DNA from 4 places in the Synechococcus sp. N32 genome. Region 3 is predicted to be linked to each of the others. Evidence: predicted binding sites of a transcription regulator. Region 3 holds the regulator's gene; each other region holds the start of a gene.
The links. Region 3 encodes NtcA, which controls nitrogen genes in cyanobacteria. Its sites were predicted from a motif close to GTANCNNNNGNTAC; they were not measured.
Positions count from the first base shown of each region.

Region 1: a site for NtcA is predicted at 1,574-1,587, ahead of DXY35_RS09700 (DUF4278 domain-containing protein). Genes of this name have one in related genera too.
Region 2: a site for NtcA is predicted at 5,167-5,180, ahead of DXY35_RS04710 (molybdenum cofactor guanylyltransferase). Genes of this name have one in related genera too.
Region 4: a site for NtcA is predicted at 2,477-2,490, ahead of DXY35_RS04685 (circularly permuted type 2 ATP-grasp protein). Genes of this name have one in related genera too.

Region 1 covers NZ_UCND01000015.1:215,816-223,563, reverse strand. Annotated here, with positions in the region: gene DXY35_RS09700 (DUF4278 domain-containing protein) at 1,674-1,778, shown strand; gene DXY35_RS12795 (hypothetical protein) at 1,832-1,996, opposite strand; gene DXY35_RS09695 (J domain-containing protein) at 1,993-2,778, opposite strand; gene DXY35_RS09690 (SDR family oxidoreductase) at 2,794-3,459, opposite strand; gene DXY35_RS09685 (hypothetical protein) at 3,515-3,727, opposite strand; gene DXY35_RS09680 (hypothetical protein) at 3,838-4,047, opposite strand; gene DXY35_RS09675 (hypothetical protein) at 4,232-4,558, opposite strand; gene DXY35_RS09670 (hypothetical protein) at 4,657-4,812, shown strand; gene DXY35_RS12790 (hypothetical protein) at 5,116-5,280, shown strand; gene DXY35_RS12785 (hypothetical protein) at 5,416-5,580, opposite strand; guanidine-I (ykkC/yxkD leader) riboswitch at 5,756-5,856, shown strand; gene speB (agmatinase) at 5,883-7,073, shown strand; gene DXY35_RS09660 (hydrogenase maturation nickel metallochaperone HypA) at 7,077-7,475, shown strand; gene hypB (hydrogenase nickel incorporation protein HypB) at 7,497-7,748, shown strand, end outside.
Region 2 covers NZ_UCND01000011.1:206,745-214,492, reverse strand. Annotated here, with positions in the region: gene DXY35_RS04735 (carbonic anhydrase) at 1-7, opposite strand, end outside; gene DXY35_RS04730 (hypothetical protein) at 60-371, opposite strand; gene DXY35_RS04725 (nitrate reductase associated protein) at 650-1,117, shown strand; gene DXY35_RS04720 (nitrate reductase) at 1,098-3,329, opposite strand; gene DXY35_RS04715 (NarK family nitrate/nitrite MFS transporter) at 3,412-4,953, opposite strand; gene DXY35_RS04710 (molybdenum cofactor guanylyltransferase) at 5,216-5,812, shown strand; gene DXY35_RS04705 (GTP 3',8-cyclase MoaA) at 5,809-6,852, shown strand; gene DXY35_RS04700 (hypothetical protein) at 6,932-7,423, shown strand; gene DXY35_RS04695 (transglutaminase family protein) at 7,411-7,748, opposite strand, start outside.
Region 3 covers NZ_UCND01000011.1:512,634-520,381, reverse strand. Annotated here, with positions in the region: gene DXY35_RS13100 (hypothetical protein) at 1-306, opposite strand, end outside; gene DXY35_RS06305 (thioredoxin domain-containing protein) at 370-945, shown strand; gene thyX (FAD-dependent thymidylate synthase) at 990-1,712, shown strand; gene dcd (dCTP deaminase) at 1,723-2,316, opposite strand; gene DXY35_RS06290 (cob(I)yrinic acid a,c-diamide adenosyltransferase) at 2,316-2,915, opposite strand; gene rph (ribonuclease PH) at 3,061-3,804, shown strand; gene ntcA (global nitrogen regulator NtcA) at 3,863-4,579, shown strand; gene DXY35_RS06275 (DUF3084 domain-containing protein) at 4,607-5,758, shown strand; gene DXY35_RS06270 (resolvase) at 5,755-6,201, shown strand; gene DXY35_RS06265 (DUF3146 family protein) at 6,179-6,436, opposite strand; gene pth (aminoacyl-tRNA hydrolase) at 6,436-7,053, opposite strand; gene DXY35_RS06255 (TatA/E family twin arginine-targeting protein translocase) at 7,068-7,298, opposite strand; gene psbH (photosystem II reaction center phosphoprotein PsbH) at 7,308-7,508, opposite strand; gene psbN (photosystem II reaction center protein PsbN) at 7,593-7,733, shown strand; gene DXY35_RS06240 (glycoside hydrolase family 38 C-terminal domain-containing protein) at 7,721-7,748, opposite strand, start outside.
Region 4 covers NZ_UCND01000011.1:198,362-206,109, reverse strand. Annotated here, with positions in the region: gene DXY35_RS04690 (alpha-E domain-containing protein) at 1-895, opposite strand, end outside; gene DXY35_RS04685 (circularly permuted type 2 ATP-grasp protein) at 889-2,364, opposite strand; gene DXY35_RS04680 (sodium:solute symporter family protein) at 2,681-4,111, shown strand; gene DXY35_RS13175 (hypothetical protein) at 4,129-4,257, shown strand; gene DXY35_RS04675 (aspartate carbamoyltransferase) at 4,419-5,534, shown strand; gene asnB (asparagine synthase (glutamine-hydrolyzing)) at 5,544-7,568, shown strand; gene DXY35_RS04665 (Zn-dependent hydrolase) at 7,663-7,748, shown strand, end outside.

The DNA of each region.
Region 1 (7,748 bases), on a different contig from region 3:
TGGTGAGGTGTCGTCGGCACCGTGTGGTGAAGATTTAGGGGTGAACCTGGCTGCGTCCTTGGGATCGCGAGGTGGCTCTTCCTTCCCTTTCTTCCTCAAGGCGACAACAGCGCCGGTCAGTGCATCCAGGCCTGTCTCCATCCATTGTTGCCAGTCACGCTCGGTTCTGTCGAAAAAGCAAGAGTCCACAAAAGAGACACCAGTCAGTGGCCCCAATGCTTCTCGGTGTCCACTGTTGTTAGCCAGCGCCGGACCATTCTCAACAAGCCTGCCGAATCCACACCTGGCAGGCGATGGGAAAAGAAAAGACCACCCCCTGGCAGGCCTCAAGCCACAGACTCTGGACACTCCCATGGGGTCGTTTTCGTCCCTGGCGTATCGATATGGGGGTTTGCATTTTTCTGTGGTGAAAACGGGCTTGACCTCAGATACTGGTTTTGTTTCTTGTGAGAAAAAGCCAGCCAATAAATGTGGTCACGTAGATAACACCAATCACCAACAGATTCAAAGGCAAGAACAGATCCCAGAGGAAAGAAATTCCAACTGAAATCACTCCTGCCCAACCCAAGCCATCAAGCCAGTCCATTACTAGCAGCAAGCATCTTCATAGTCGTCAAACTCTTGAACAAGAGATTCAGCATCGACTGGCTGTATTTGCCCGAGCAGAAGCTCTGTTCTTTGCTTCAACCATCTCGACACCTGAATCTGCTGTGCGGGTGGCACCTCATCCACAGTGATTAGCTTGAGATTCCTCCTCCAATTCTGCTCCCAATAGCTCATGACATTCAGAGCGGAGCCTTGGAAAATATCTCTATTGGAGCTGTGGTTCTGTTGCGTAGACAACCATTGGCCCTACAGCAAATCCGCCAAGGCCATTCAGACGGCACTCAACAGACACCAAGACCAATCCCACACAACACACAATCAACAGCCCACACAGACGCTCTCAGGACTCATGCAGAGCAGGCCACGTCAATCGTCGTCATCGAGAAAATCCAGCGGAATCAATCCGAGCGGATATGGAGGAACAATCTGCATCGATTTCAGTCGTTCATCAATACGCAACGCGGAGAAAGAAAAGGATCTGTTGACACCACTGGGACGCGATTTCTTCATTGCAAAGTGACGCTTGACGCAAATGATTTGGGATTGGGATTTCACGAAGAAATTGGGTCTGGGAAGTTGTTTCGACAGCTCTCAGTTTTCAATTGCCAACAACGGGAGTTGCACCCATATGTTCAAGAAGAGGGTCGAGGTGATTGCTTTCAATCAATGTTGGAGGGATTACCAATGCGCGTTCCATCCCCCCCTGGGAACGAACCTCCGAAAATCCACCATTGACCACCACCCGCCCCAAGAGCCGACCAAGGACCATCGGATGACGAGATGGACCAAAAGCCGCCTCAGAGGTCAACTGGTATCGCAAAGATACATTCAGCAGGATTCATTGTTGAATTCATCACAGCCAAGAACCCAGACCCAGACTGAGTTCATCAATTCACGAGCAACCAATCTCCCTGGTTTGTATCGGCGTGAACGACACAGGGATTGACCCCATGGATATAACCAATATGTAGCAACCGCTACCCACTACGTTCAGTCAGCACTCGTGTTGACCGCAGTTCGACTCAGGCCATGGAACGGGGACCTGAGCTTGCTTCGAGGAACCCATCATGACCCTGACCTATCGCGGCCAGAAGTACAACCAGAACAACGCTGCTGCATCCAACGTTCAACGTCCGGTTCTTGTTTATCGCGGTCAGAAAGTCGCCAGCTGACAACAGCATGACGACCTCTTACAAGCCCCGCCTCGGCGGGGCTTTTTTATGGCTCATTTGCCTTCAGGATCGGGATGTTTTGCCTTCCAACGTTCAAACCAAACGGCGACGGCGAGGGACACACCCACGGCAAAGCCAGCACCAATCAGCACCACACCAACTTCCACCGGCATTAACACCACCTGTTGCTGCCCCAGATCATCGGACAAGAGCGTCACTGAACCAACGACTGATACGCCTCATTGACGCGTCGAAACGCCTCAGCAGAACCACCGAGATCGGGATGGTGCTGCTTCACCAGTTTTCGATGCGCCTGCTTGATCTCAGCGAGGGACGCGTTGGCCTCCAAACCCAACACCCTTAAAGCGGCACGGCGTGGATCACGGGCGTGACCATCGTCCTGACGATCCGTTTGACGTTGGTCCGTTCGGGTGCGGCGACCCTGCCGCCTTGAACCTGATTGGTCCTGCCGCTGACGCAACTGCTCCACCACACGCTGTGGATCCTCATCCAGCCATTCACTGGCGCGAACCCCAAACAAGGCAAACGCCGCCAGAACGGCCGTTGTTTGCTTGTTCGGCTTGGCTCCCACCGCCGCCATGAGATCTGTTCCCAGCCCACGAACCAACCGATCCAACCGCTGTTCAAGGGTTAAGTGGGCAGGAAAACCACTGCGGTTGAGCTGGTCAATCAACAACTCCAATCCGCGCTGACGCAGTGCCGTCCATCCCGGCTGCTGAGCGAGGGCCTGCCCCCAGGCCCGCACCTGTTGGCTGCTGATGCGCGGTGGAGCTTGTGCCGATGGCTCACTCCAGGGGCGATGGGATCTGGGCTCCGTACGAATGCGTTGGCGTTGCTGACGTTGCAGTCGCTCCAACTCACGGTTGAGCCGCAACACCTCGCGACGCAAAGCGTCGTTCTCCGCCAGCAACGCCTCAACATTGCTGGTGACCCGTTGTTCAGGGCCTCCGCCTGACCACTGACGCGGATCAAAGCCCAAAGCGTGTCTCCCGCCTCACCACGGCAACAACTCACCATTGGCATGCCAGAAGCTGCCGCTGGTGGCCATGGTCAAGCCATCGATCCGGGCCAACAGCCCCTTCACCGACTGCTCGGGGGGGATCCCGCTGGGATTGAAGCGAATCATGCGGGTGCGCACCAATCCGGGATGCAAGATCGCCACGGCGATGCCCCGCGGTTCCAGATCAATCGCCAACGACTTTCCGGCCATGTTGAGCGCCACCTTCGACATCCGATAGCCATAGGAGCCTCCCGAACTGTTGTCGTCGATGGAGCCCATGCGGCTGGTCATCAGCACCAACTTGGCTCCGCTGGGCATCTGATCCACCAACGCCCTGGCCAGCAGCAAAGGAGCAAGGGCATTCACCTCAAACTGGCGGCGAATCCCGGAGGGATCCATATCCAACAGGCCCATCGACTGCAAAATCCCGGCATTGAGGATGACGCCATCGAGGGGCAAACCATCCAGACGCTGCACCAGGTCATCAATGGCTTGGCTGTCGCTCAACTCAAGGCCGGCTTCCACCCGCACTCCCAGGCACTCCAGTTCATCACTGGTTTGACGGCAAATGGCCACCACATCATCGCCACGGGCCTTGAGCTGCCTGCAGTATTCCAAGCCGATCCCACGGTTTGCGCCGGTGACCAGAAACGTCGCCATCGGGATGTTTCAGCAACCGCCATCCTGCCGGCTCTTGCGTCGATCCCCTCAGGGATCACGCCGGAAAATCCCCTTCGACGCCGTACTGATGTAAACACTGTTTCACCGTGAGCACGGAGACCGTGCTGCCGGTCTCTGCATCCACCAGCAGATAAGGACAGCCCCGCAGCACGCAGCGTCGCCGTGCGTCGATGTAGGCATCAAAAGCGTTGGCATGGGAACACTCCTCCACCCAACCTTCACTACTGAGATACCGCGTGAGGATCATGGCCACAGGCCCCTGGGCCACCGGTTATGGCTCAGGACATTTCACATCCAAGAAAGAGCCTTGAAGTCTTCGGGATCGCAACGGCTCGGGAAACGCCGAAGCAAGCCAGATCAATGGGGTTCAGCTGATCCCTGCACAACGGTGACCACCTGGTTCCAGGTGACATGCACCACGCGATAGGTCTTCAACGTGGCGCGCGATTTGGTGCGGGCATTCACAAAGGCTTTGAACTCCGTTTTGAAGCAGATCTCCTGGATCCACTGCCCTCCTGTATCAAGCCTCTCGATGCAATACATCAGAGATTTAGCGGTTAAAAACATCAAAACCGCAAAACATTTGCTGAGCACAAAATCGAAAGGTGCTGTTCGGGATCAATCAAAAAAAAGCCCCCGCGCTTGGCGGAGGCTCAGGTGGTGTGAGGAGTCGACGATTTTGCAACTGCCGACACCGATTTCATAGCTCGATTTCAGATCAGCAGCGGCCCCGGCCACAAAGCTTTATCCGCTACAGATAAAGAACACTGGCGCGACAACGCCGGAGCGCATCACGCACAGCCTCCAGCCTCGTTTCGTCCGGCCGATGCAGTCCGGCAGGCACTACCATCTCGTCGTTCGCATCCAGATGAACCCGTGCCGAGAACCAGGTGCCAGGTCCTGGCACAGACGCACGGCAGATCGGATCCTGGTTTGCATCCAAACGTCGCTCGATCAACCAACCCTCCACCCGATCCAAGGGCTGAAACGACATGGAGGCAGAGGCGACGTGCGCCATCAAGGTGAGCAGCAACAAACGCAGGGCCTGCATCACAAGGCTGGGGCGAGCGAAGCGCACCCATCGTCACAGAGAACACCGGTTCAACCGCGCCGTTGCGTTAGAAGAGCTGCGTCGCGGAGCCGTCGATGCCGTTATTTCGTTGTGAAGGTTGCTCCATGCGCATCGAGCGCTCGATGGCGGCGTACTGGCGCAACAAGGGGAAATTGCTGTGCTCATCGTGTCTCGACCGTCAGGAGATGCTTCTCAAAACAGCCGAGGGAGGCCGAAAGCAAGGTTCTTCCGAATTCCGTGCCAACAGCAACAAAAGCTGACGCCAGCTGTGGGAATGATGCTCAAGTCGTTTCCTCCCCACTGATCCATGGGTTTCCTCGCCGTCGCCGGATGCGTGCTCCTGGCCTCCGCCATGTCTGCTGCACTCACCACCAAGCCTTCCAAAGCCTGAGCGTTCAAAACGCCAGCAAAAGCTGAACAAAAACCGGGCCTGGCCCGTTTTTTTATGGCGCTGAGCTGTTAGCCATGGATCTTTTCTCCTGCAAAAGAGATTTAGAACTGCAAATCAAATGTGCATGGCGCCCCCTCACGGCTGTAGATCCTTGATCCACTGAGCCAATCCCATGGAGAGCATCAGTCGCATCTGTGCCACCTCCAAGGGCACAACCATTGATGCCATCGGCCAGGGCCGCTACCGCGTCTGCAATCGACATGCAGTGTGCTCTGACGTTGAATGTCTTTGGCAGGCCTATGAGATTCTGCGGCGTCAGGAACAATCCTTAAGTTGATCTTTGCGCCAAGGAATAAGTATCAACACTTACAGCGGCTGAGTGTTCAGCACGTAACACTTGATTTACCCCGGTGAGGGGTAATGCGTCGAATCCGGGAGGGCCTAGGGAACCCTCCTTTTTTATGCGGGTTGCTCAGAAACCCAGCGTTCCTGCACTGTCCTCCCCGAACTCCAGGTAAAGGCAGCGGGCATCCTCAGCCCGGCCGCAATCAATCAGGTGTTGAACCCTTTCGCGCCACCACTGCGACACACCAGAACTCAACTCTTTATTGGGCAGACCACCGAAGGATTCACTCACAGCAATCATTCGTGCTGAGCAAACGCTAAGCAGCACGAATGACAACGCGAATTGGCTTGTTACCTGCTGTTAGCAGCTGTTGTTACCCAACAGCCATCTTCTGCAAAATCAGCCACACCAATCATTTGTAGCGGTTCACACTCCGCAGAGGATCAAAGCCGCAGACAGTGAAATTGCGGATGAAACCTAGGGTTCCGATCTCTTCACGGGGATGCCTGGTCCAAGAGGTTTCCACCGGCCTTGCCGGTTGCACGGAGGGACAAAAGCCCGGGAGACCGCCTCAACGCACACTCCCTTGTTTGATGTCATCCCCATCGGACCCTTCAGGGGCCTTCCAGCGTTCGCATCCCAGCGAAGGCATGCAGGCACTCGAGAAGGAACGCAAGCTTCCACTCACTGGCTGGCAGCAAGAAGTTGACCAGGCCAAACGCTTCGGGCTTGAAGCCGCCGAAAGCATTGTTGACCGCAACATCTCCACCTTCTCTAGAGGCGAGCTGCCGCATTTTGCCGGCATCAACACCTTCATGAAGGCGCCCTACTTAGAAGATGTGAACCAAGTGGGGAATTACGACGTTGCCATCGTTGGTGTACCCCACGACTGCGGCACCACCTACCGGCCCGGAACGCGCTTCGGCCCCCAGGGGATCCGACGAATTTCAGCGCTTTACACCCCTTACAACTACGAAATGGGGGTCGACCTGCGTGAACAGATCACCCTCTGCGATGTGGGTGACATCTTCACGATCCCGGCCAACAACGAAAAGAGCTTCGATCAGATCTCCAAAGGCATCGCCCACGTGTTCTCGAGCGGCGCCTTCCCGATCATCCTCGGTGGCGACCACTCGATCGGTTTCCCCACGGTGCGTGGCGTGTGTCGCCATCTCGGCGACAAAAAAGTGGGAATCATTCATTTCGATCGCCACGTCGACACCCAGGAGATCGACCTTGATGAGCGGATGCACACCTGCCCTTGGTTCCATGCCACAAACATGGCCAACGCCCCGGCAGAAAACCTGGTGCAACTGGGCATTGGTGGTTGGCAGGTGCCGCGTGAGGGCGTCAAGGTCTGCAGGGAGCGGGGCACCAATGTGCTCACGGTGACGGACATCACCGAAATGGGGCTGGAAGCCGCAGCCCAGTACGCCATTGAACGAGCCACCGATGGCACGGACTGCGTCTACATCTCCTTCGACATTGACTGCATCGATGCCGGCTTCGTGCCGGGAACTGGCTGGCCTGAGCCCGGTGGCCTGATGCCCCGGGAAGCGCTCAAGCTGCTCGAGCTGATCGTGCGCAACGTTCCCGTCTGCGGCCTTGAAATCGTTGAGGTTTCACCTCCCTACGACATCAGTGACATGACCTCCCTGATGGCCACCCGGGTGATTTGCGACACCATGGCCCACCTTGTGGTGAGCGGTCAGTTGCCCCGCAAAGAGAAGCCGGAGTGGATCAGCGACACCTGCAACATGAACGTTGATCAGAAATGGAGATAGGCCATGCATGAAGTCGACATGACCAAGTGCCTGCTGATCTCCCTGAATGAATGGCGCGACCGTCGCGAAGACACCTCTGCGATGGTCGAGACCGTTCATCTCGATGTGGGGCGATTCACCTGCGTTGAACCCGATCAGCTGGTGACCACCTACAACGCTGCGGTGCAGGGCAACTGGCTGGATGGATCCCGGCTCACGATCACGGAAATCCCCTTTGTGGGGCGCTGCTTGATCTGCAACGGCACCTACGACCCCGTGCCCGAAAACGCCTACCGCTCTCCCTGCTGCGATCACCCGCTTGAGGAGATCGTCAGCGGTAGGGAATTGCGCATCCGCAGCATCGATTACCGCAGCGATGCCGCCGCTGCCCTTGAGTCCGCTCCAATCCAGCGTCAGCGCTGAAACCAATACCCCCCTTTTGCCATGCATATGCCTCTTGAAGACACCCTCGGCCTCAATCTGCTTGCCGCGAACAACCATCAGGCCGAACACAACAACGAGCATTTCCAGAGCTGGGATCTGCTTTGCCTCAATCTGATGAGCAGTCCTGGCGCAGGAAAAACCGCCCTGCTCGAACGGTCCCTCCCAGCCTTGGCTCGCGAACTCAGCATGGCCGTGCTGGAAGGCGACATGACCACCCAGCTGGATGCCGACCGCTTGGAGGCCGTTGGCATC
Region 2 (7,748 bases), 310 kb from region 3:
TCCCCATGCCGGCACCTTATGCGGGCCGGCTGGTGGGCTGTGCTGTCTGGGCCGTGCGATCAGCGCTCGCCGAAGGGAGCCCAGAGGGTGGCTTCTGAACCCACAACAGGCTCAACGGCGGGCTGGATGGCAGCAGTGGGTTGGGCTGTTGCGCCTGCGGTGGCACTGGCGATGTCGCGCTCGGCCAAAGGAGCCCAGAGAGCGGCAGGACCGGCGATCACCGGCTCCACGCCAGCTGCACCGGCCTGAACGGAAGCCGTCTGGCTGCGCACCAGTTGCACGGCGAGAGAACCCACGATGAAGGCACCCAGGAAACCGGCGGCCAGTGTGATGGGGCTGCGGCCGGAAGCGGACGAGATGCTGCTGGTCACGGCAGAAACTCTTTGAACAGAGCTTCAGTATGGAAAAAATTGGTGTGAACGACTACTAAATGGGTTGAATTGTGTAGCGGAATTAACAGTTTCTATGGAATCAAAGCCCTGCATGGGCTGCTGTTGGAGTGCTTCCGCCGTGACCCATCCATGGGACATTCCCAGCAGCATTCCGAGGGAGAGGGCGAAGCGCACAGGCCAACATTTGTATCGGGGTAAACATCTCTGTTTCCGGGGGTTTCCGTTGTCATCATTGACACCGATCAAGGCTTTGGTTGATGTCCAGCTGTCGTAATTCCGCCAGCCATTGCTTTGCCTTTGAACAGGATTTCATCGGCAACTGGCGCTGTATTCCTCTGTGTGTGCGACGCAAATTGGATCTGTGTGGGGTGAAGTTGAAGCTCAACCACTGGCTTGAACTTTCCCAGGAGCAACGTCAAGCCCTGGTGGATTGGCCGGATGAGGCTGATGCTCTCGAGCAGCTTCGCCAGCACCTGCGCGATTGCACGCGCTCCATGGCCGATGGCATGGCTAAGGATCTGCCACCGGTGAGCGGTGCCCCCTGGCAACAGCAGGCGGAGCTGCCCGCCGTGGTGCAGGACGCGGCCACAGTGCGGGGTGTGGCGCTGACCCTGGAGCAGTGGACCCAACTCAGTGAGTTGGACCGTTTTGCCTTGTGCAAGTTGGTTCGGCCTGGGCATGACCACCACAACCTTGAGGCAGCCTTCAGCGAAGTGCTGGTGTGAGCAGCCGGCGCAGGGCTTCCAATCGTCCTTTCTGCTGTTCAACGGGCTTCACCACCGAGACGGCGGGAGCCACGATCACCGCGCAGGCCTTGAGTTCAGGCTGCTTTGACACAGGACAGGCCTCGTCGTGCATGAGGGTGTTGGCTTCGCAGGCCTTCTCCTGGGTGAATCCCCAGTGCATCGGCAGGAAGACCGATCCACGCCGGATGCGATCGGTGACCTTCACGGTGGCGGTCAGGTGGCCGCGGCGTGAGCTGATCGCCGCCAGTTCACCGTTGCGCAGTTTCAACTCCTGCGCGTCACCGGGGTGAATCTCCAGCAGCGGCTCGGGATGCTGTTTCATCAGCCGTTCCACTTTGCCGGTGCGGGTCATCGTGTGCCACTGGCCCAGGTAGCGGCCCACCGTCAGCACCAGCGGATAGGTGTCGCAGGGGGGTTCCGCCAGTCCCAGCGGTTGATCGGTGCTGAAGCGGGCGCGTTTGTTGGGGGTGGCGAATTGATGGTTTTCGTAGAGGCGTTTGGCTTCTGTGGTGGGGGTGCTGCCGCTGGGATAGGGCCATTGCTGCGGTCCTGCGTCTTCCAGCAGTTCATGGCTGAGGCCGCTCACATCGCAAAGCCTGCCCTGGGTGAGAGCCGTGAATTCGGCGTACACCTCAGCTGCTGATTCGAAGTTGAACTGCTCGCTGTAACCCAGGCGCCGGCCTACCTCGGCAAACACCTCCCAGTCGGGACGGCTCTCGCCGAAACGACGCCGGTAGGCCGGGCAGTAGGTGACCCGCCGTTCGGAATTGGTCATGGCGCCGGCCTTCTCGCTCCACTGGGCTGCGGGCAACAGCAGATGGGCGTAGTGGGATGTTTCCGAGTCGGCGTAGGCCTCGCTCACCACCACCAGCGGGCACTTCTGCATGGCTGACTTCACCCGGTCGAGATCCGGGAGGCTCACCAGGGGGTTGGTGGCGGCCACCCACCACAGATCCAGCGCCTCCTGTTCCATGGCTTCGATCTGCTGCCAGGCCGCCAATCCGGGCTTGGCGTTGATTCGTCCTGCCGGCAGCTGCCAGGCCTGCTCCACTTCGGCGCGGTGTTCGGCGTTGGCCACCAGGCGGTAGCCCGGCAGCAGGTGGGCCAGGCCTCCGGCTTCGCGTCCGCCCATGGCGTTGGGTTGGCCGGTGAGGGAAAACGGGCCCGCTCCTTGCTTGCCGATCTGGCCGGTGAGCAGATGCAGATTGATCAACCCCTGCACCACGGCCGTTCCTTCACGGCGTTGGTTCACCCCCATCGACCAGAGGCTGAGCACCTTCTCGCGCCGGTGGAACAGAGCCGCCACTTCTCGCAGGCGTTTTTCGGGGATGTTGCAGAACAGGGCCACCCGTCTGGGGGTCCAGCGGGCGGCGACGTCAAAAAAGGCGTCGTAATTCTCGGTGTGGTCGTCGATGAAGGCCGGATCCTGGCCGTTTTCGCGCAGCACCAGGTGGGCAATGCCGTTCAGCAGGGCCAGGTCGCTGCCCGGTGCAATCGGCAAGTGGATGTCGGCGGCCTTGGCGGTGTCGGTGCGGCGTGGATCCACAACCACGATCTTGACGCTGCCGGGGTTTTTGCGTTTTCGCTTCAGCAGCCGCTGGAACAGAACCGGGTGGCATTCGGCCGTGTTGGTGCCGATCAGAAACGCCACTGTGCAGTGGTCGAGGTCCTCATAGCTGCAGGGGGGACCATCGGAGCCAAGGCTGCGGGTGTAGCCCGCCACCGCTGAGCTCATGCACAGCCGCGAATTGGCGTCGAAATTGTTGGTGCCCAGGGCGCCTTTGAGCAGCTTCTGGGCGAGGTAGTAATCCTCGGTGTGGAACTGACCGGAGCCGTACATGGCGATGCCATCGGCGTTGCCGCGCCGGGCCACGCTCGCCTGGATCTGGCCGGTGATTTTGTTGAGGGCGTCGTCCCAGCTGATCGGCGCGAAGTCGTCCTCCAGGGTCTGGCGGAACAGCGGTTGGCGCAGGCGGCCTGGGGCCAGGGTTTCGCCGACGGTGGCGCCCTTGATGCAGACCTGGCCAAGGCTGGAGGGATGTTCGCGGTCGCCGCGGGCGGTCCACATCGGGTTGCCCTCGGCATCCCGTTTCACGGCCTCACCCTTCACGGCAGGAGGCAAAAGCTCCAGGCCACAACCCACGCCGCAGTAGGGGCACTGGCTGCGCACGCTGCGGGGTGAGTTGGTCATGCAGGAACCAAAAAAAGAACAAAACCCGGAGCCGAAGCTCCGGGTCGATGTGCAGCAACAGGGTGCTGCGGAGGGAGATGGATCAGGCGGTTTCGCCTTCGTGCAGGTCTGCGAAGGACCCCTTGGGCTCCTTCAGGAAGAAGAAGCAGAAGAAGGCCACGATCAGACCGGCCACACCCAGGATCTGGAAGAAGGCGCTGTTGGAAGCCGCGATCACCTCGGGGGTGGGTTCGCCGCCGCCGCCCATCCACATCGGCAGGAGGCTGAAGATGGTCAGGTAGGTCACAGCACCAACGTTGCCGTAGGCACCCACCAGGCCGGCCACCTGACCGGTGACGCGACGCTTTACCAGGGGCACCAGCGCGAAGGTGGCGCCTTCACCGGACTGCACGAAGAAGGAGGCGAGCATGGTGATCACCACGGCAACAGCGATGCCGGCGGTGCCGGTGAAGGTGCCGGGCTTGATCATGCTCATCACCAAGTAGCCCACGCCGAGACCGGCGGTGAGGAAGCCCATGGTGTTCTTGCGGCTGCCGACGCGGTCGGAGATCAGACCGCCAGCAGGACGGGCGACCAGGTTCACGAAAGCGAAGCAGGAGGCCAGGATTCCGGCGGTGGCCTTCGGCAGATCGAAGGTGGTTTCAAAGAAGGTGGGCAGCATCGAAACCACGGCCAGTTCGGAGCCGAAGTTCACGATGTAGGTGAGCTCGAGGATCGCCACCTGGCGGAACTCGTAGCGATCTTCCTTGGGATAAACCTTGTTGCCGAGGATCAGGTCGCGGTTGGTGCGGATGATTCCCCAGGTCTGGAAGGCAAACCAGACGGCAACGGCACCGAGGGCCAGGGGGTAGGTGCTTGCGGTGAGGAAGCCCACCTTGGAGAGGCGCCAGCAGAGCACACAGAGGATGGCTGCGAAGGGCACGTTCATGCCCAGCAGACCCCAGAAGTCGCGCATGGAGGTGACTTCTAGGCCTGCGGTTTTCGCAGGGCGCTGATACGTCTTGCCGGGGGGGGTGTCGGTGACGTTGAAGAAGTAGAAGCAGCCGTAGACGGCCGAGACGATGCCGGTCAAAGCGATCGCACCGCGCCAGTTCAGAACTGCGCCGGTGGGCAGTTCGAAACCGCCGGAGAAGGAGAGGAAGCCAGCGAGGGCCACCATGGTGAGGGCGGAGAAGGCGGAGCCGAAGTTGCCCCAGCCGCCATAGATGCCTTCTGCCAGGCCGATTTCCTTGGGCGGGAACCACTCAGCCACCATGCGGATGCCGATCACGAAGCCGGCGCCAACGATGGAGAGCAGCAGACGGGCCACCACCAGTTGGTTGAAGTCCTGAGCGGACGCAAACAGCAGGCAGGGAATCGCCGAGAACACCAGGATCGAGGAGTAGGTGATCCGGGGTCCGAATTTGTCCAGCAGCATGCCGATCAGCACGCGCGCCGGAATGGTGAGGGCCACGTTGCAGATGGCCACGGTGCGGATCTGACCAACGGTCAGACCCAGCTCCGCTTTCACGGTGGTGGCCAGAGGGGCCAGGTTGAACCAGACCACGAAGGTCAGGAAGAAGGCGATCCAGGTCAGGTGAAGGGTTCGGTACCTGCCCTGGAACGACCAAAGGTCGCCAAGCATTGAGGAGAAGAGAAGGAACCTCGGGCTTCAAAAGGAAAGGTGCCCGGGGATGGCAAAACGGTCGAAAAGAGAATCCGTTTGACCCGCGCAGTTAATCAATTCGCCTACCCCTTGTTTGGTCAGATTGGTTACCGATTTGTGTTTTTGTGTTTCCAGGCAAACATCAATGGGGCTGATTGATTGGATTAGGTGATCTTGTGCCGCAGCGGTTTGGTAGCGGTTGCAACTTTTGTGGGTTGTTGGACTTCGCTGGTGCAGATTGTTGGTCGACGATGTGAATCAAGGCTTGCGGGTTTGTGTGCTCAGTGGCGGAAGCAGCCGTCGCATGGGGCGTGATAAGGCCCTCTTGCCGCACCCCTCCGGTGGTGTCTGGCTCACGGCCCTGGTCGACCAGCTGTTGCCGCTCGGTCATCCGGTGCAGGTGTTGAGTCGTCATCCCGTGCACGCAGAGCTGCTGGCCCACCGGCCCGGATGTTCCGTGGTGCTGGAATCCCCTCCCTGGAATGGCCCCCTGCAGGCGCTGGCCAGGCTGTTGCCGTCTCAGCCTGGGGAGGCCCTGCTGGTGCTGCCGGTGGACATGCCCCGTTTGAACACCGCCGTTGTCCGGCAACTCATCGCAGCCTGGAAGCGTGCACCGGAGCAGGCAGCGGTCGCCCATGACGGGCAACGGCTGCAGCCGCTGCTGGCGGTGATCCCCTCCGGTTCTCCCTTCCGCTCCTGCCTTGATCAGCAACTGCAACGCGGAGAGTTGCGCTGGATGGACTGGTTGACCTGCGTTCCCCATCAGGCGGTGCGCTTGCCTCAAGAGGCGTTGGTGAATGCCAACTGCCCTGCAGATCTGGCAGCGTTGGAGGGATGAGCACGTCGCTGCCGCTCGCAGATCGCCTCAACCGGCCCATCGGGGTGTTGCGGTTGTCGCTCACGGCCCGTTGCAATCTCGCCTGTCCGTACTGCTGTCCGGATGTGGAGGAACCCTCTGGCCTGCTCACCCTTGAGCAGCAGATGCGCGTAATTCGTGTGGCCGCGCGCCTGGGGGCACAAACGTTGCGGCTCACCGGTGGAGAGCCGTTGTTGAGCCGTCGCTTGTTGCCTTTGCTGGAGGCGGTGACGCAGGCCCGGCGGGATCGCTCGGATCCAATGGCCGGTTTGCAGGCCGTGGCGCTCACCAGCAACGGGGTGCTGTTGTCGGAGCCGATGGCGCGGGCGTTGCGCGCCGCAGGGCTGGATCGCATCACCATCAGCCTGGATGCGGCGGAAGGGGAGGCAGCGGCGCGCATGGCTGGGCTCCAGGGTGGCGCAGTGGCCGGGGACCGCCTGGTGCGCCAGGTGCAGGACGGCATTGCGGCGGCCTGCGCCGCTGGCTTTGACCCCTCACGCGGTGAGCTCAAGCTCAATGCCGTGATCCAACGGGGGATCAATGACGATCAGCTGTTGCCCTTGGCCGCTTTGGCCCGGAAGCAAGGGATGGAGCTGCGTTTGATCGAATACATGGATGTGGGCAACCGCAACCAGTGGACGCTCGACCAGGTGCTGCCGGCGGCGCAGATGGTGGAGCGCATTCATGCCCGTTGGCCCCTTGAACCGCTGGGTCGACCGCGGGGTGGCACGGCCCGGCGTTGGCGCTATGGCGATGGCGCCTCATCCATCGGTGTGATCGCCTCCATCAGTGAGCCGTTCTGCGGGGATTGCAATCGCTTGCGTGTTACCGCCGATGGGCAGGCGTTCACTTGCCTGTTCTCCGCTGAAGGCACCGATCTGAAGCCCGCGCTCGCCTCGGAGCTTCAGCTTGAGCGGGCCATGCGCCAGCTCTGGCAGCGGCGTCAAGACCGCTACAGCGAGGAGCGTGATCCAGCTGCCGTTGCGTCAACCCATGCGGAAATGGCGTATCTGGGGGGCTGAACCGTCGTGATCGTCACCGTTTTTGCGTGATGCCCTCGGTACAACGGGGCAGCTGAAGGATCCCGACGGATCCATCGACATGTTTGAACTGCTGGCCTACGAGCGCTTCCGCGACACCCCGTCGGTTCGTTTTTTCGACGTCACTGTGGACACCTCGAATGCGCGCGACCTGGTGATTCACAGCGGCCCGGCGGTGTCGCCCCCCAACGACCCGGAGAGCGGAGCCTGGCAGTTCTATCTGCATCCTCATCAAGAAGACAATCTGCTCGCGGCCAGTGGCGGCAGAACCTTCTTCTTGGTGAACCTGGCCTGGGAACAGCCGTTCCACATCGTTCGGCTCGAGAGCGGTGGTGACATCCTTCGCATCCCTCCTGGCACTTTCCACCGTTCGATTTCCGATCCCGATGGTTCCGTTGTTCTGAACCAGGCGGTTCGTGAGGAGGGCGCTTCTCTGGTGCGTGAATTCCGCGTCTACAACAGCGCCGAGATTCCGGCCTTGATGGCAGCCACCCACAGCTCGGCGCCGAAGCCCCAGTTGCACGGGGTGGAACCGTTGCTTCAGGCGGCTTGAACCAGGTTGCGTGAGGAGGTTTCCGTTGTGGAGGCTTCTTCGGTGATCTGAATTTGCCAGGTCAGTTCACTGTTTGTTCCTGGGGGGCCGCTGAAGCTGCCGCTCACGGCTGCGGTGAGTTCCGGCTTGGAGGAGGTGGCCAGCACCACATAGCGCCCATTCACTTCCATCCCGGCACTGGGGTCAAAGCCCCGCCAGCCCGCTCCCGGCAGGTAAACCTCCGCCCAGGCATGCAGGTCGTACTCCTTCGGGGCAGGCTGCTGCAGTTGATAGCCACTCACGAAGCGGGCGGGGAGACCCACCACGCGGCAGCAGGCCACCATCA
Region 3 (7,748 bases):
GAGCTTCAGCAGATAGATGCCACCGGTGATCACCACCAGCAGCGTGACCACCAACGTCATCACCCGGCTCGACGCCATCAGCAACGACACCTGGCGCAACAGCAGATCGGGCATGGTGCAGAAGATGACAACCACCTGGGTCTGCAGCAGCACGAGACACCAGAACCAGGCCGCACTCACGCCATTGAGAGACGTGAAGGAGGGCTGAACAATCTGCCAATGGTTGCCGAGCACAACCGCAACGAGAAACAGCACCGTCAGCAACGGCGCCCGAACCGGAAGGCTTAGCAGTCGCAGAATTGGCATGGCGTCAAGGTAGCGGCGGCCTTTCGAAGGAGCTGCCAGAGTGATCGCTGCGGTTGACGTGCGATGACAGGCACCCCGGAGTCTTCGCCCCTGGGCACAGCGCAGCGATGGGTGCTGGTGCTGATTGCGGTAGCTCTGGCCATGGGCCTGGTTGTCCTACGCGGAGGCATTCAGAGCGAAAGTCCGATGGAGCAGCTGGCGAGACGATCCCTCGACCCACAAACAGCGTTAACCAACGGACGCCCAACGCTGATCGAGTTCTACGCCGATTGGTGCCAGGTCTGCAGAGAGATGGCACCTTCGATGCTGGCTTTGGAGAAGCAATCGCGAGATCGACTCGATGTTGTTCTGGTCAACGTCGACAACCCCCGTTGGCAAGATCTGGTTGATCGCTACGACGTCAACGGCATTCCCCAGTTGAACCTGTTCAACGCTGAGGGGGAAGCCAAGGGGCGATCCCTCGGCTTGCGCAGCGCTGAGGAACTCCAGCTGCTCACCACAGCTCTGCTTGAAAATCAGCCGTTGCCGGCCTTGCCTGGCGTCGGCAACGTCAGCCAACTGCTGACGCCCCCCTCTGCGAACAACGCGGTGGCAGGGGCCTCGAGCCCAGCCAACGCGGGACCCCGCAGCCATGGTTGACACGCCTCGCCATGATCACCACAACTCGTCACTCTGACGCTCCCATGGACCGCTTTCGGGTCGATCTGATCGCAGCTACGCCGAACCCGCAGCAATGCGTGTACGCCGCCATGCATCAGGACTACAGCGAAGGATTCGTGGCCGGAGATCGTGCCAACTGGCCCGATGAGCAGCGGGCTGGAGAGATCTGTGTGAAACGCCTGCTGTCTGGAGAGCGCGGCCACTACGGCCCTATGGAGCATGCGCAGATCGTGCTGAACGTGGGCTGGTTCCCGCACTCGGTGATGCAGCAGGCCCGCACCCACCGGGTTGGGGTGAGCTTCGATGTGCAGTCGATGCGTTACACCGGTGAACGCATCTGCCGTGCAGCGGATGGGGCCCTGGACCTGGAAGAGGTGTTCTATCTGCGGCCCATCGGCGAGTACAGCGATCGGCAGGGCAAGAAATACGCCTACACCGAAGCACTACGCCAACAGGATCTTGATCTCTGCCGTAGCGCCGCCGAGCGCTACAGGGATCTGCTCAGGGCGGGCTTCTCCGAGGAGCACGCCCGCGGCATCCTTCCCTTCGACTACCGCCAGCATTTTGTGGTGAGCTTCAGCCTGCGGGCGTTCCTGCACTTCATGGACCTGCGGGCCAAGCTCGATGCCCAGCTGGAGATCCGCCAGCTCTGTGATCTGATGTGGCCCCACATGGTGGAGTGGGCCCCTGAATTTGCAGCCTGGTACGAGAAGAGCAGGCTGCACCGGGCGCGTTTGGCCCCCTAATCAGAGAGAACTAGACCTTGGCCAGCGTCACCCGTTCCGGTTGGTGCTGGTACTTGCCTTGTCGATCGCTGTAGGTGGTCGAACATGGATCACCCTCAAAAAACAGCAGCTGACAGATGCCCTCATCGGCATAGATGCGGCAGTCAGCACCAGAACTGTTGCTGAATTCAAGGGTGAGGTGACCCTCCCAGCTCGCTTCTGCCGGGGTGGTGTTCACGATGATTCCAAGGCGGGCATAGGTGCTCTTGCCCAAACAGATCACGGTGATGTTGGGGGGAACCCTCAACTTCTCCAGGGCCACACCGAGGCCATAGGAATGGGCCGGGAGAATGAAATATCGCCCATCTTCATCCTCATGAAGGGGAGTGGGTTCGAGGTTGGCCGGGTTGAACCGCTTGGGGTTCATCACCGTGCCTGGAACATGCCGGAAGATCAGAAATTCCTGGGGAGAAAGGCGTAGGTCGTAGCCGTAGGAGGAGCAACCAAAACTCAGCACTGGCCGCAGCTTCTGCTCGGGCTCCAGGTGACGGACCAAACCGCTCTGGAATGGCTCGATCATTCCCTGCCCGGCCTGTTCAGTGATCCAGCGATCGCACTTGAGCATCAGAAACCTCGGCGCAACTCCGTGACTTGATCTGCCATCTCCACCACACCGGCGGGGATTGCAGGTCCAGTGATGATCACATCCATCGAAGCGGGCCGCTGCTCAAGGGCTGCAATCACGTCCGCCTCATCCAGGTATCCGAAGGCCACGGCAAGGCCGAGTTCATCCAACACCAGCTGGTCGAGATCTCCCTGGATCAGATGCTGACGGCAGATGGACCAAACCTCAGCCACCGCCTCCGCACCACCGGGATGCCCCGGCGAGGAGAGGCAGAGGGGCACTTCCGGCCGCAGCCAGACGAGGCCTCCGCAGAGCTGCACCCGGCCGGCCGGTCCCTGCTGCACGCCCCCTTTAAGGAACTGACTGATCAGAACACGACTGCCCAAGCCGGCAGCTCGCATGGCCTGGCTGAGAACACTGGCGAAACTGCCTCGATAAGGCGCCGTATGCACTTGCAGCTGCCCTTCGGGAGCCACCAGATGTAGGGGTGGCGGATCAGTGACGGCAGGCAAGGGCCTCAGGCCCGCCCGTTGCAAGGCCTGCTGATCCCGATCCAGGGAATTTGGGAAGGATTGGGGGTCGGCGAGGCTTGTGGTCATCACGGAAGCATCTGTCCGGGCGACCCCGGCGAGACCTTGAATGTAGCGGCGAGATCACATTCCACAAGGGGATTGACACCACCCATGGTGTTTGGACAGGGCGAGAACCAACCGCCTGCGAGGCTTGACGAACTGCACACCACCGATGAGCCAATCCCCTGAACAACGCACTGATGGCCGTCGCCCGCAGCAGTTGCGACCGTTCTCGGTGACCTGGAATCCCATGGGGTTTGCCTTGAGCTCCCTTGTGGTTCACACCGGCCGAACCGCTGTTCTCTGCAGCGTTTGCTTGGAGGACAAGGTTCCCCGCTGGCGCAAGGGAGAAGGATTGGGATGGCTCAGCGCCGAATACCGGTTGCTGCCCGGATCCACCCCACAGCGGCAATCACGGGAGCTGATGAAACTCTCGGGTCGCACCCAGGAAATTCAGCGGCTGATCGGCCGAAGCCTGCGCGCCGTGATCGACATGGAGCGCTTAGGGGAGCGCACCTTGCTGATCGACTGCGACGTGATCCAAGCGGACGCCGGCACCCGGACGGCCTCGATCACCGGGGCTTGGCTCGCCCTGGACCAAGCCTGCCGATCACTGGTGGACCAGGGAGTGCTGGAGCAATCGCCCCTGATCGATCAGGTGGCGGCTGTATCCGTGGGCTTGGTTGATGGCCAGGCCTTGCTGGATCTGGACTACAGCGAAGACAGCCGAGCCGAGGTGGACCTGAACGTTGTGCAGTCCGGCGATGGCCGTCTGCTGGAAATCCAGGGAACTGCGGAGGGTGCGCCCTTCAGTCGCAGCCAACTCAATGAGCTGCTGGATTTAGCAGAGCCGGGATTGACATCCCTAATGCAGGCTCAACGCCAGGCCTTCAACGAGCACAGCAGCGTTACGTAATAACCGCTACATGGCGGCCACCGCCGGCTCCGTAACTTCGCCACACCAGGGGGTTGTCATGACCAGTAGCCGAGGTTTCAGCCGATACGCCCCGCAGATGGTGGCTCCAGCTCCCAGCGCAGAGCCCGCCAATCGTTCTCTGCTGGAGATCATCCGGGATCTCGATGGCGCCAGCAGTGAACTGGTGGATCGCAACAAGACCATCTTTTTCCCTGGAGATCCCGCAGAACGGGTGTATCTGATCCGCCGGGGGGCCGTTCGTCTGTCCCGCGTCTACGAATCGGGAGAAGAGATCACCGTGGCCCTGCTCCGCGAGAACAGCCTCTTCGGGGTGCTGTCACTGCTGACAGGCCAACGGTCCGACCGCTTCTATCACGCTGTGGCCTTCACCCGGGTCGAAATGGTGACGGCACCAGCGACCTCCGTGAAGGCCGCCATCGAAGCAGACACCAGCGTTGGCCTGCGCTTGCTTCAGGGTCTCTCCAGCCGGATTCTGCAGACCGAGACGATGATTGAAACCCTCACCCATAGGGACATGTCATCCCGACTGGTGAGCTTCCTGCTGGTGCTTTGCAGGGACTTCGGCGTGGCAGATGAGCTGGGCATCACCATCGACCTGCGCCTGTCCCATCAAGCCATCGCTGAAGCAATTGGCTCAACACGCGTCACAATCACGCGTCTGCTGGGAGACTTGCGTCAATCCGGTCTGGTTCAGATTGACCGCAAGAAAATCACCGTTCTGGATCCGATCGCGCTGGCCAAACGCTTCAGCTAGGCCTTCCATCGCCCGACTTGTGCAGCGATGAGCGGCTGGGCACTGATTCTGGTTCTGTTGGTGCTCGGGGGCGTGCTGTCGACCCTGGGCGACCGCTTGGGCAGCCGCGTCGGCAAAGCGCGACTGAGTTTGTTCAGCATGCGCCCACGGCGCACTGCCGTTTTGATCACGGTGTTGACCGGCAGCCTGATCAGCGCACTCTCACTTGGCCTGATGCTTCTGGTGAGCCGGCAGTTGCGGGTGGGCCTGTTTGAACTGGATGCCCTGCAGGAGAAACTCCAAGACAGCCGTCAGCAGCTAAAGGCAGCCGAGCGGGAACGGGACAAGACCCAAACGGAAACCAAACGGATCGCCATTGAGCTCGAGCAATCACAGCAACGGGCCAACACCCTGCGCCTCGAACTGGCTCCTCTTCAGAAGGAGCTGGCCCAACTCGAAGCCGAACGTGAACGCCTCAGTCAGGACATCGCCTCCCGCGATGCGGACATCCAGCGCACAGAAGCCGAACTCAACAGCGTTCGCAGCCGCATCCGAGCCGGTGAGCAGGAACTCAAAGAACTGGAACGCAATCTGGTCGCCTTGCGGCGTGGATCGGTGGTGATCAGCAGCGGACAGACCTTGGCAAGAGCAACGGTTCGACTCGATGCTCCGGACCAGGCCAAACAGGCTGTCGACAGGCTGTTGCAGGAGGCCAATCTCAACGCCTACGGGAAAGTGCGACCTGGCGAAGCACCCGAACGGCAGTTGATCCGCGTTCCGCGCAGCGATGTGGAACGCCTGCAAAGCATCATCCGCAAACCAGAGACCTGGGTGATCTCGCTGCGCTCAGCCACCAATGTGCTGCGAGGTGAAACAGCGGTGTACGCCTTCCCCGAGGTGCGTCCGAACCGGCCGGTGACCCAACGCGGAGACGTGCTGGCCACCACCACACTGCAACCGGATGAACGCACTTCAGAGGGCATTCGCACACGATTGAACCTTCTCCTTGCCTCGGCCTATGCCGAAGTGCAGCGGCGGGGATCCCTGACCGAAGGCCTTCAGTTCGATGGATCAGCCCTCTCCCAACTGGCCCAGACCCTGATGGAAGGACCCAGCCAAAGCGTGGTCTTGGAGGTGATTTCCGCAGGGGTCAGCGACAGTGCCGATCCTGTCGTCGTCACCATTCAGGCCTCCCCATGAAACGGGTGGCCGTCCTCGATCCAGGCCGCTGCAAATGTGGTCTTGTGCTGGCCGATCTTCAGCTCGGCCTCGTGCGCGAAGGGCATGTGCTGGCCCCGGAGGCCGTCGAACCCTGGCTGGAGCACTGGAATCAAGACCAAGCTCTCGACCGCATCCTGATCGGCGATGGCACGGGAAGCCGAGCCTGGATCCAGCGACTGGAACGGCTGGGCCATCTCACTGTGGTTCCGGAGCAGGGAACAACCCTGAGGGCGAGACAGCGTTACTGGGCGCTGTGGCCAGCTCGAGGTTGGCGACGGATGCTGCCAGCAGGACTGCGCATTCCACCGGTGGATCTGGATGCTGTTGCAGCTTTGGTGATGCTTGAGGAGCACCTGCAATGCCGCCTGAAATGGCCTGAGCCTGATCCCACGTTCTCGCTCAGAACCTGGCCCGGACCATGAAGGTGTAATCACCCCCTGGTTCCAGCCTGTAATCAGAACGCACCAGAAACCGCCGCAGGGCATCCTCGATCAGGGCACGTCCCAGGGATGGCTCAACCACAAGTTCACCGCGATCAAAGGCCCAGGAAAACTGCCACTCAAACCCTCCAGCAGAAACTTCGCCCTCCACGCACTTGGCTTGAAAACACTGGCGGAGCACCCGCAAATGGGCCGTTGTCGCCGGAAGTGCCGGCATCAGTCGACCGACTCCAGGTCATAGCGGAACCCGTTGATCCAGGTTCCAGCGCGCTCAAAGCTCTGGCGCTGAAGACGTTGAATCCCATCCAGAACAGCATCGAGAACAGCGCCGACACAGGGTTGCTCCGCCTTGCTGAACGGACCAAGAACATGGGACACCGTTCGGGCGCGGCGTTCGGCAGGGTTCTCAGCCGGCGCACCAATGCCGATCCGCAGCCTAGGGAACCCCTGGGTACCGAGATGCTGGATAGTGCTGCGCAAACCGTTGTGCCCGCCGGCACTGCCCTGGGCCCGCAACCGCAAACGACCCAGCGGAAGATCCATGTCGTCCACCAGCACCAACAATTGGTGAGGCTCCAGGCCGAACCAATCGAGAGCCGCACGAATGGCACGACCGCTGTCATTCATGTAGGTCTGAGGCATCAGCAAGCGCAGCCGCTGCTCACCAACCCCTGTATCGGCTGCAAGACCGTGCAACTTGGCCTGCTGACGAAAACTGAACCCAGAGCGCTCACCCAAAAGCTCGAGGGCCATGAAGCCGATGTTGTGACGGGTGCCGGCGTATTTCGCACCCGGATTTCCCAGACCCACCACCAGCTTGAGATCAGTGGTCATACCGCTGGAACGACTCAGTCGCTGGGGGGAAGTTCTTCAACCGGCTTCGCAGCCTCACCGGAAACTTCCGGATCAGCCATGGCTTTGTTGATCTCTCGTTCGAATTCCTTGGAGGCGGATTGGAAGCCCTTCAGGGTTTTACCAAGAGTCCGACCAAGCTCGGGCAGGCGTTTCGGCCCGAAAACCAACAAGGCAACGGCGCCGATAACCGCCATTTCGGGGAGACCGACGCCGAAGATGTTCATGGGTGCAGATCAGCCGAGGCCGTTCCAGTTCACGTTGATGCCCTCGAGGATGAGGGACTTGTTGTACAGCTGAAGAATCACCAGCAGAAACACCAGGAACAGCACCATGAAGATGCCCATCACGGGAGTGGTGCCCCATCCGGGAACCACCTTGCCGTACTCGGAGTTCAGTGGGCGGAGAAGGTCTCCCAGACGGGTGCGTTGTGCCATGGCGACGCCGGGTCTCGGGTGGTTTGAAGTCTCGATACTGTAGGGGCCGACTCCGGTTCGGGGTTGATCCTGTCGAGAGATGTGATGGAAACGTCGTCCCCAGCCCTGTCCGTCGCCATTGGCGTGCTCGCCGTTTTGTTCGGACTCACCGGATTTGGCGTGTATCAGGCCTTTGGCCCTCCATCAAAAGCACTCGACGACCCGTTCGACGATCACGAGGACTGATCCACCACCAGGGAG
Region 4 (7,748 bases), 310 kb from region 3:
TGAGGTCCTGCTGAAGCTGGTCAATGGCTTCATGCAGACCGGCTTCGATCAGGTTGTCGATCCGCACATAGCTCCAGCGGGCCAGGAGTTGTCCGCGTAAACAGTCGAGGTCATCCGGGGTGTCTTGGTTTGGCTGCTGCTGAATCTGTTGCAACGTGTCGCTGATGCCCTGCAGGCAGTACCGCACCGAGCGAGGAAAGATGGGGTCCAGCAGCAAAAAGCGGGCCACGGAGGCAGGGCTGATCGCGTGCTGCATGCTCTGCCGGTACATCTGATAAGCCCCCGCTGTGCGCAGCAGGGTGATCCATTGCAGTTCATCCAGCACGCCGCCCACCTCCTCAGGGGTGGGCAGGAGCAGGAAATATTTGACGTCGAGGATGCGGGAGGTTTTATCGGCCCGTTCGATCAGACGTCCCAGCTGACTAAACAGCCAACTCAGATCACGGCTCAAAGTGGTGTCGGTGATTCCGTACACGAGCTGGCAGCCGCGGCGGATGATCCGCAGTTGCTCCTGCACCGGTTCCCGCCAGATGTCTTCGTCGTCCTGCAGGCTCCAGTGCAGATCATTGATCTGCTCCCACATCTCCGTGGTGATCACATCCCTGATCTGCCGTGCGTTTTCCCGGGCCATCGCAATGCAACTCACGATGCTGTTGGGATTGCTGCGGTCCAGCAGCAGGAAGCGCACCACCTGTTTGGGCGTGGCACCGGGGTAGGCCGTATCGAAGCGGTGGCGATCTCCCGTCACCTCCACCAGCGGCAGCCACGGTTCGGCGCTGCCCGGAGGACAGTCCAATGCCATCGCTTCACTCACTTCCAGAAAGCGCGAGATGTTTTCGGCCCGTTCCAGGTAGCGGTTGATCCAGTAGAGCGAATCGGCAACGCGGCTCAGCACGGCACAGTCTCCTGGGCTTGCGGTGCCGCCATCCGTTGGTCGTCGACGATCCAGGTGTCCTTGCAGCCGCCGCCCTGGGACGAATTCACCACCAGGGAGCCCCGCTTGAGGGCCACGCGGGTCAGTCCGCCTGGACTCACCCAGCTGCTTGTGCCGCGCAGCACGTAGGGGCGCAGATCCACGTGGCAGGGGTAAAGCTCACCGTCACTGAGGGATGGCACGGTGGAGAGTTGCAGCGTGGGCTGCGCGATGAAGTTGCGGGGATTCGCACGGATCTTCGTGTCGAAGTCCGCCAGCTCCGTTCGGCTGGCCTGGGGGCCGATCAGCATTCCGTAGCCTCCGGCTTCCGCCACTGATTTCACCACCAGTTGCTCGAGGTTTTCGAGCACATAGCGCTGATCGTCTGGCCGGGCACAGAGGTAGGTGGGAACGTTCTCGATGATCGGCTCCTCATCGAGGTAGTAGCGGATCATCGTCGGCACGTGGGCGTAGATCAGCTTGTCGTCGGCGATGCCGGTGCCAGGGGCGTTGGCGATGGCGACCCGTCCTTGCCGCAGCACGTCGATCAGGCCCGGCACCCCCAGCATCGAGTCCTTGCGGAACACGGTGGGATCAAGAAAATCATCGTCGATGCGGCGGTAGATCACATCCACGGGTTCCAGGCCATTGGTGCTGCGCATCCACACCCGGCCGCCTTCGCACACCAGATCGCGCCCCTCCACCAGGTGAATGCCCATTTCTTGAGCCAGGTAGCTATGTTCGAAATAGGCGCTGTTGAACACCCCGGGCGTCAGGATCGCCACGCGGGGGGTGTCACTCCAGGGCGCCAGGTCTTGAAGGGTGCGCAGCAGATGGGAGGGATAGTCGTCGATCGGTTGAACGGCACGGCCTTCGAACAGGCCAGAGAACAACCGTTTCATCACCCGACGGTTCTCGAGGAAGTAGGCCACCCCTGACGGACAGCGCAGGTTGTCCTCCAGCACCCGCCATGTGCCCTTGCCGTCGCGGATCAGGTCGAGCCCGGAGATGTGGCACCAGCGGTTGAGGGGCAGGCTGATGCCATGCATCTGAGGTCGCCAACCGGAGGAACTTTCAACGTCTTCCCGTGGGATCACACCGTCGTTGAGGATCTGCTGGGGGCCATAGATGTCGGCGAGGAAGCAGTCGATGGCTTCCAGGCGTTGCAGCAGTCCCTTCTCCAGGGTGATCCAGTCGCTGCGGCCGATCAGCCGAGGCAAGGGATCGAAGGGGAGAATTCGTTCGCTGCCTTTGAGCCCGGAATCGTTAAGGCGGAAGGTGGCGCCGAGGCGACGCAGCAGCTGGCTGGCTGAGGCATGGCTGCGGTTGAGCTCGGGCAATCCCATCTGCCCCAGTGATGCGAGTAGTGGGGCCAGATCGGCGCGTGGTGTGGCCGTTTCACCGCAGAAATATTCGTCGAAGCCGACTGTCGGTTTGTAGTCGGTGAACATCCTGATCGCACAATCGAGGTTTATCCAAGGCGTCGCCCCACTCCACTTCGGGTGGTGGTTGCTACACATTCCGCAATTTCAGGCAAGAGGACGCTGATCGCCTGTTGTTTGGGTATCCGTAGGCACCTGAATCGAGGGCACAGGGCCAGGGCAGGGTGCCTCCTTTGCTTATCTGTTTCTGGAGTTCAAACGCTCTTCGACTTGGATGAATTGCTCTGGGCGCGACTGATCTTTGCCCTTGGTGCCGTTGTGACTGCGGCGACGGTGGTGATGATTCTGCGCGGACACATGTATTGGAACCGCAGGGGGTCGATGGATGTCCGCTGACTCGGTTCCCTTCCTTCAGCCCGGGATCGCCTGGGCGTTGGTGGTGCTGTTCTCTGTTCTCTGGGTGGCGCTGGGGATTGCCTGGGGCCGGCGTGGTCAAGGCAATGCCGACGACTACATGCTGGCGGGGCGCAACATCGGGCTGGCCTTGAGCACGGCCACGTTGATGGCCTCCTGGGTCACCGGCAACACCACCCTGCTCGCTCCTGAATTCGGCTACAAAACTGGCCTCTGGGGCATGTTCAGCTATGCGCTGGCCGGGCTTGGCCTGATTCTGTTCGCCCCCCTGGCCTCCCGGATCAAGCAGTTGATGCCCAACGGTCGCACCAGTGGCGACTTCATCCGATTGCGCTACGGACGCCTGTCCTGGTGGGTGTTCATGCTGATCACCGCCATCTACACCCTGGGCTTTCTGATGACCCAGGCGATGGGTGCTGGCCTGCTGCTGCAGGCCCTTTCAGGCTTTGATTACCACGTGGGAATGGTGGTGGTGATTGGTGTTGCCACCGTCTACACCCTGTTCGGTGGAATGCGGGCCGTGATCGGCACCGATTTCATCCAGTCGCTGTTGATCATGGTGCTGCTGGCGGTGGTGGCGGTGCTTGCCTTCCGCCAATTCCCGATGCCCGAGGTGCATGCCTCCTTATTGGCCCGGCATCCCGATCGGCTTGATCTGCTTCTGCCGGCGGGCTTGTTGATCGCCTGGAATTCCGCCCTCTTTTCGATGGGCGAGGTGTTTCACAACAACATCTGGTGGTCCCGGGTTTTCGCCAGTCGGCGTTCGGTGGTGATGACCTCCTTCGTGTTGGGGGGCATCGCCTGGATGAGCGTGCCGATGGTGACGGGCTCCATCGGACTGGTGGCCCTGGCCCGTGAGTTGCCCCTCGAGCAGGTGAACATGGTGTTCCCTGTGATGGCAGCCGATCTGCTCGGGGCCGGTGGCGCAGCTCTGGTGTTTGTGGTGGTGTTTGCCTCACTCACCTCCACACTCGATTCGCTGCTGGCATCCACCGCTGATCTGTTGGCGGAGGATGTGTACTTCCGCCTGTTGCGCCCCCAGGCCAGCGACCTGCAGCTCAAGCAGGCGGCGCGGTTGATGGTGGTGGGATTGGCCGTCATCACTTTGGCGCTGTCTTGGCCGCGGCTGGATTCGCTTGCGTCTGTTCTGTTCTTCACTGGTGCCCTGGTGGCCTCCACGGTCTGGCCTGTGGCGTGTGGCCTCTACTGGCGCACGGCCAACCGCACCGCTGCCATTGCGGCCATGCTCTCCGGCAGCGTTGTGGGTCTGCTCGCCTATGTGCTGATCGCGCCCTATTGCGCTGCTGTGTTTTCGGCGGCCGTGTCGGCGGTTGTGATGCTGATTGGCAGTCGGTTCTGGCCGGAACGCTTCGACTTCACCTTGTTGCAGGAGGAGGGATGATCCAAACGCTTCCCTTGATGGCCGGCCTCGTTGGTCTTTCTGGCTTTCAGTTTCTGCTGGTGACCAGTCAGCTCGCCCTGGTGCTGTCGGTGCTCGTGCTGCTGCTGATCTGGTGGGTGGAGTGGAGGAACGGACGCGTCTGGTGACGTCTCCCTAAGCCAGGCTTCACAGAACATTCTTTTCCGGATCTTTGCTTAAGAAGCTGCTTCTTCGTGGACGCAGCAGTGTGGTTGTTGTTACCGGTAAAAGATGTAGTTCCTGGCTTTAGCACTCGGTTTGGCAAACAGAGTGTTGATCAGATCCCGCTATGGCACAGGCCAAAACAGCAGTTGTGGACGCGTCTTCGGTTCAGATTCGGTTTGAGCCGATGGGGCCCGATGTCTACGGGCAGAACCAACCCCAGGAGCTGCTGGCCGCGATTGCTGAAGATGTTGAACCTTTGAAGGATTTGGTGGATCAGCACGTGGTGTCGATCCAACCGTTTCGCCCAGAGGTTTTGTTGCAGGTGTTTCGCCTGGCGGCGAAGTTTGAGAGCAATCCAGATCGCTATTGCCGTCACAACACGCCGCTTACCGGCAAGATTCTGATCAACGCGTTTTACGAACCAAGCACGCGCACCCGGTTGTCCTTTGACAGTGCCTGGCACCGACTCGGCGGTACTTCCATCAACATCACCGACAGGGCCACCACAGGGATCGCCAAGGGCGAGTCTCTCGAAGATGTCGCCCATATGTTCAACAACTACGGCGATTGTGTGGTGCTTCGGGACAGCGATCCCGGTGCCGTTTATGCGATGACGTCAACCCTTCGGATCCCGATCATCAACGCTGGAAATGGGATCGATGAGCATCCCACCCAGGCGATGGCCGATCTGTACACGATCTTCAAGTGGCGCCCCAAGCTCGCTGAAGCTGAAGTGGCACCCGCTGATCGGATTCGCATTGGGATCGTCGGAATCCCTTCGCGGATGCGAACGGTTCGCTCCCTGTTGAGGATCCTGGCCAAATTCCCGCAGACCGTGGACGAGGTGGTGGTGATTCATGCCCCCGAGTTGGAGCCGGATCAGCCGCTGTTCGACCCAGGACAGTTGGAGGAGCTTGAAGCTTGTGGGATGAAGGTGCGCTCCAGCACGGATCTTCAGGCTGAAGTGCCCGACTTGGATGTCGTTTACATCAATGCCATTGCCTGGGTCGGCGACTCCTATGAGGTACATGGCGGAGGATTCCGCCTCACCCGCGACATGCCGTTCAAACCGGAAGCGATCGTGCTCCATCCCTTGGCGCGGGGAGCGGAACTCAGCACCTGCCTGGATGACACGCCCCACAACTGGTATTTCAGCCAGGCCAGGGGAGCCGTGTTCCTGCGGATGGCCCTGCTCACCTGCATGGTGGATCGGGCCGAACGCGTGATGGATGTGATCTGAGGTGAGCTGATGTGTGGAATCGGAGGTGTTTTCAATGCCGACCGTCAACAGACGGTGGATCGCCAGTTGCTGGTCAACATGGCGGCGATTCAGGCCCATCGCGGGCCCGATGGTTTCGGCGTTGAGGTGCTCGATCAGGCCGGCGTCGGCTTCTGCCATGCCCGCCTTTCGATCATTGACCTGAATGAGTCACGGGCGCGGCAGCCCTTCCTCACCGATGACGGTGAGGTGCTGATGGCCCACAACGGTGAGTTCTACGACTTCCAGCGGATCAGGGCTGACCTCACCGCCCAGGGGGTGCGCTTCAGCAGCAAGAGCGATTCCGAGATCCTGCTGCGGCTGTACCAACGCCAGGGCTTGGAGGCGACCCTGCCCCTCTTGCGCGGTGAGTTTGCCTTCGCCTTGTTTGATCGCTCCGAAGACTGCCTCTACCTGGTGCGGGATCGCTTCGGCATCAAACCGCAGTACTGGGCGATGACGCCTGAGGGTCTGGTGTTCGGTTCTGAATTGAAGGTGCTGTTTGCCCATCCGGCGGTGGAGCGGCGCTTCACCTCGGAGGGTCTGTTCCACCAGTTGATGCAGACCATGGTTCCCGGCACCACAGCCTTCGCCGGGGTGCATCAGGTGAAGCCCGGCCATGTGCTCAAGGTGCAACGGGTGAATGGCCATCTGGAGGTGTCGGAGTCCACCTACTGGGACGTCGACTTTCCGCGCAAGGACGAGCGGGACCCCAAGCGAACCGAAGTCGACCACATCGCTGCCGTTCGTGCGGCATTGCTGGAGGCCGTTGAGCTGCGCATGGTGGCTGACGTGCCGGTGGGTTGTTACCTCTCCGGCGGCATCGACAGCTGTTCGATCCTTGGCTTGGCCTCAGCCGTGAGCCAGGCACCGGTGAAGGCGTTCACGATCGGCTTTGACGACGCCCGTTACGACGAGTCGCCGATTGCCCGGGAGATGGCCGAAGCCACCGGCGCTGAGCAGGATTTGATGCGTCTCTCGGGTCAGGAGCTCTACGGCCACATGGAGCGCACCATCTGGCATGCGGAGCGAACGATCTACAACACCTTGGCAGTGGCGAAGTTCTTGATGAGCCGCCACGTCAACGACGTGGATTACAAGGTTGTGATGACCGGCGAAGGCTCCGATGAGCTGTTCGGTGGTTACCCCGCCTTTCGCCGCGACATGTTCCTCCACGGTTTGGATGACCTGTCGCAGGAGGAGCGCGCCAGCTGGGAAAGCCTGTTGCAGCAGTCCAATGCCCTGGTGCAGGGGGCGATGCTGGCTGAAAACCAGGTGGATGACCCCGATCTTGATGCGGTGGTCGGCTTCACCCCCAGTTGCCTGCAGCCGTGGCTGGCCTGCGCGCCCTTGGTGCCGGAGCTTCTGGCGCAGTCCCATGCCGAAGCCCTGGAGGGTTACTCGCCGGGCAAGGCGATTGCCGCGCAACTGGATGCGGATCAACTGGACGGGCGCCATGCCCTGGACAAGGCCCAGTACGTCTGGATCAAGACCATGCTGGAGGGCCAGATCCTCACCTGGGGTGGCGATCGGGTCGACATGGCCAATTCGATGGAGGCACGACCCGCCTTCTTGGATCACCATCTGGCTGCGGTGGCGGTGCAGGTGCCGCCCGAATTGCGGATCAAGGGGAAAACCGAGAAATACGTGCTGAGGGAAGCCATGGCAGGCCTGTTGCCGAAGGTGTTGTACCGGCGTGAGAAATTCGCCTTCATGGCTCCGCCAGCTCACACGGAGCCTGAGAAGTGGGAGCAGATGAAGCAGCTCGCCGACGACTACCTCAGCGATGAGGCGATCGATTCCGCTGGTTTGTTGAGCAAAGCCGGTGTGCGCGCCTTGTTTGCCCGTCACGAGGACCCGGCCACCACCGACGCGGAGCGTGTGCAGATGGATGCGGTGATCAATCACCTGCTGGGTGTGCAGATGCTGCACCGCATGTTTGTGGCGGAAGACGTGCCAGCCCTGGCCCGCCGGGAGGCGGACCGTCTGGGCTGGCGGGTGCTCATGCCCGTTTGAATTCTTTGGTCAGGATTAAATCGTTGCGCTAGCTACAGGCTGATCAGCCAGTTCGGGAGAAGGTGTTTTTTAATTTGAACTGAAGGTCACGGCATTGCCAGCGCTCATCTCGGCTTCACCGACCACCCCTGCAACCGGGATTGAGCGAAGCAAAGTTGTCACACGTCCGAACCGTGACCG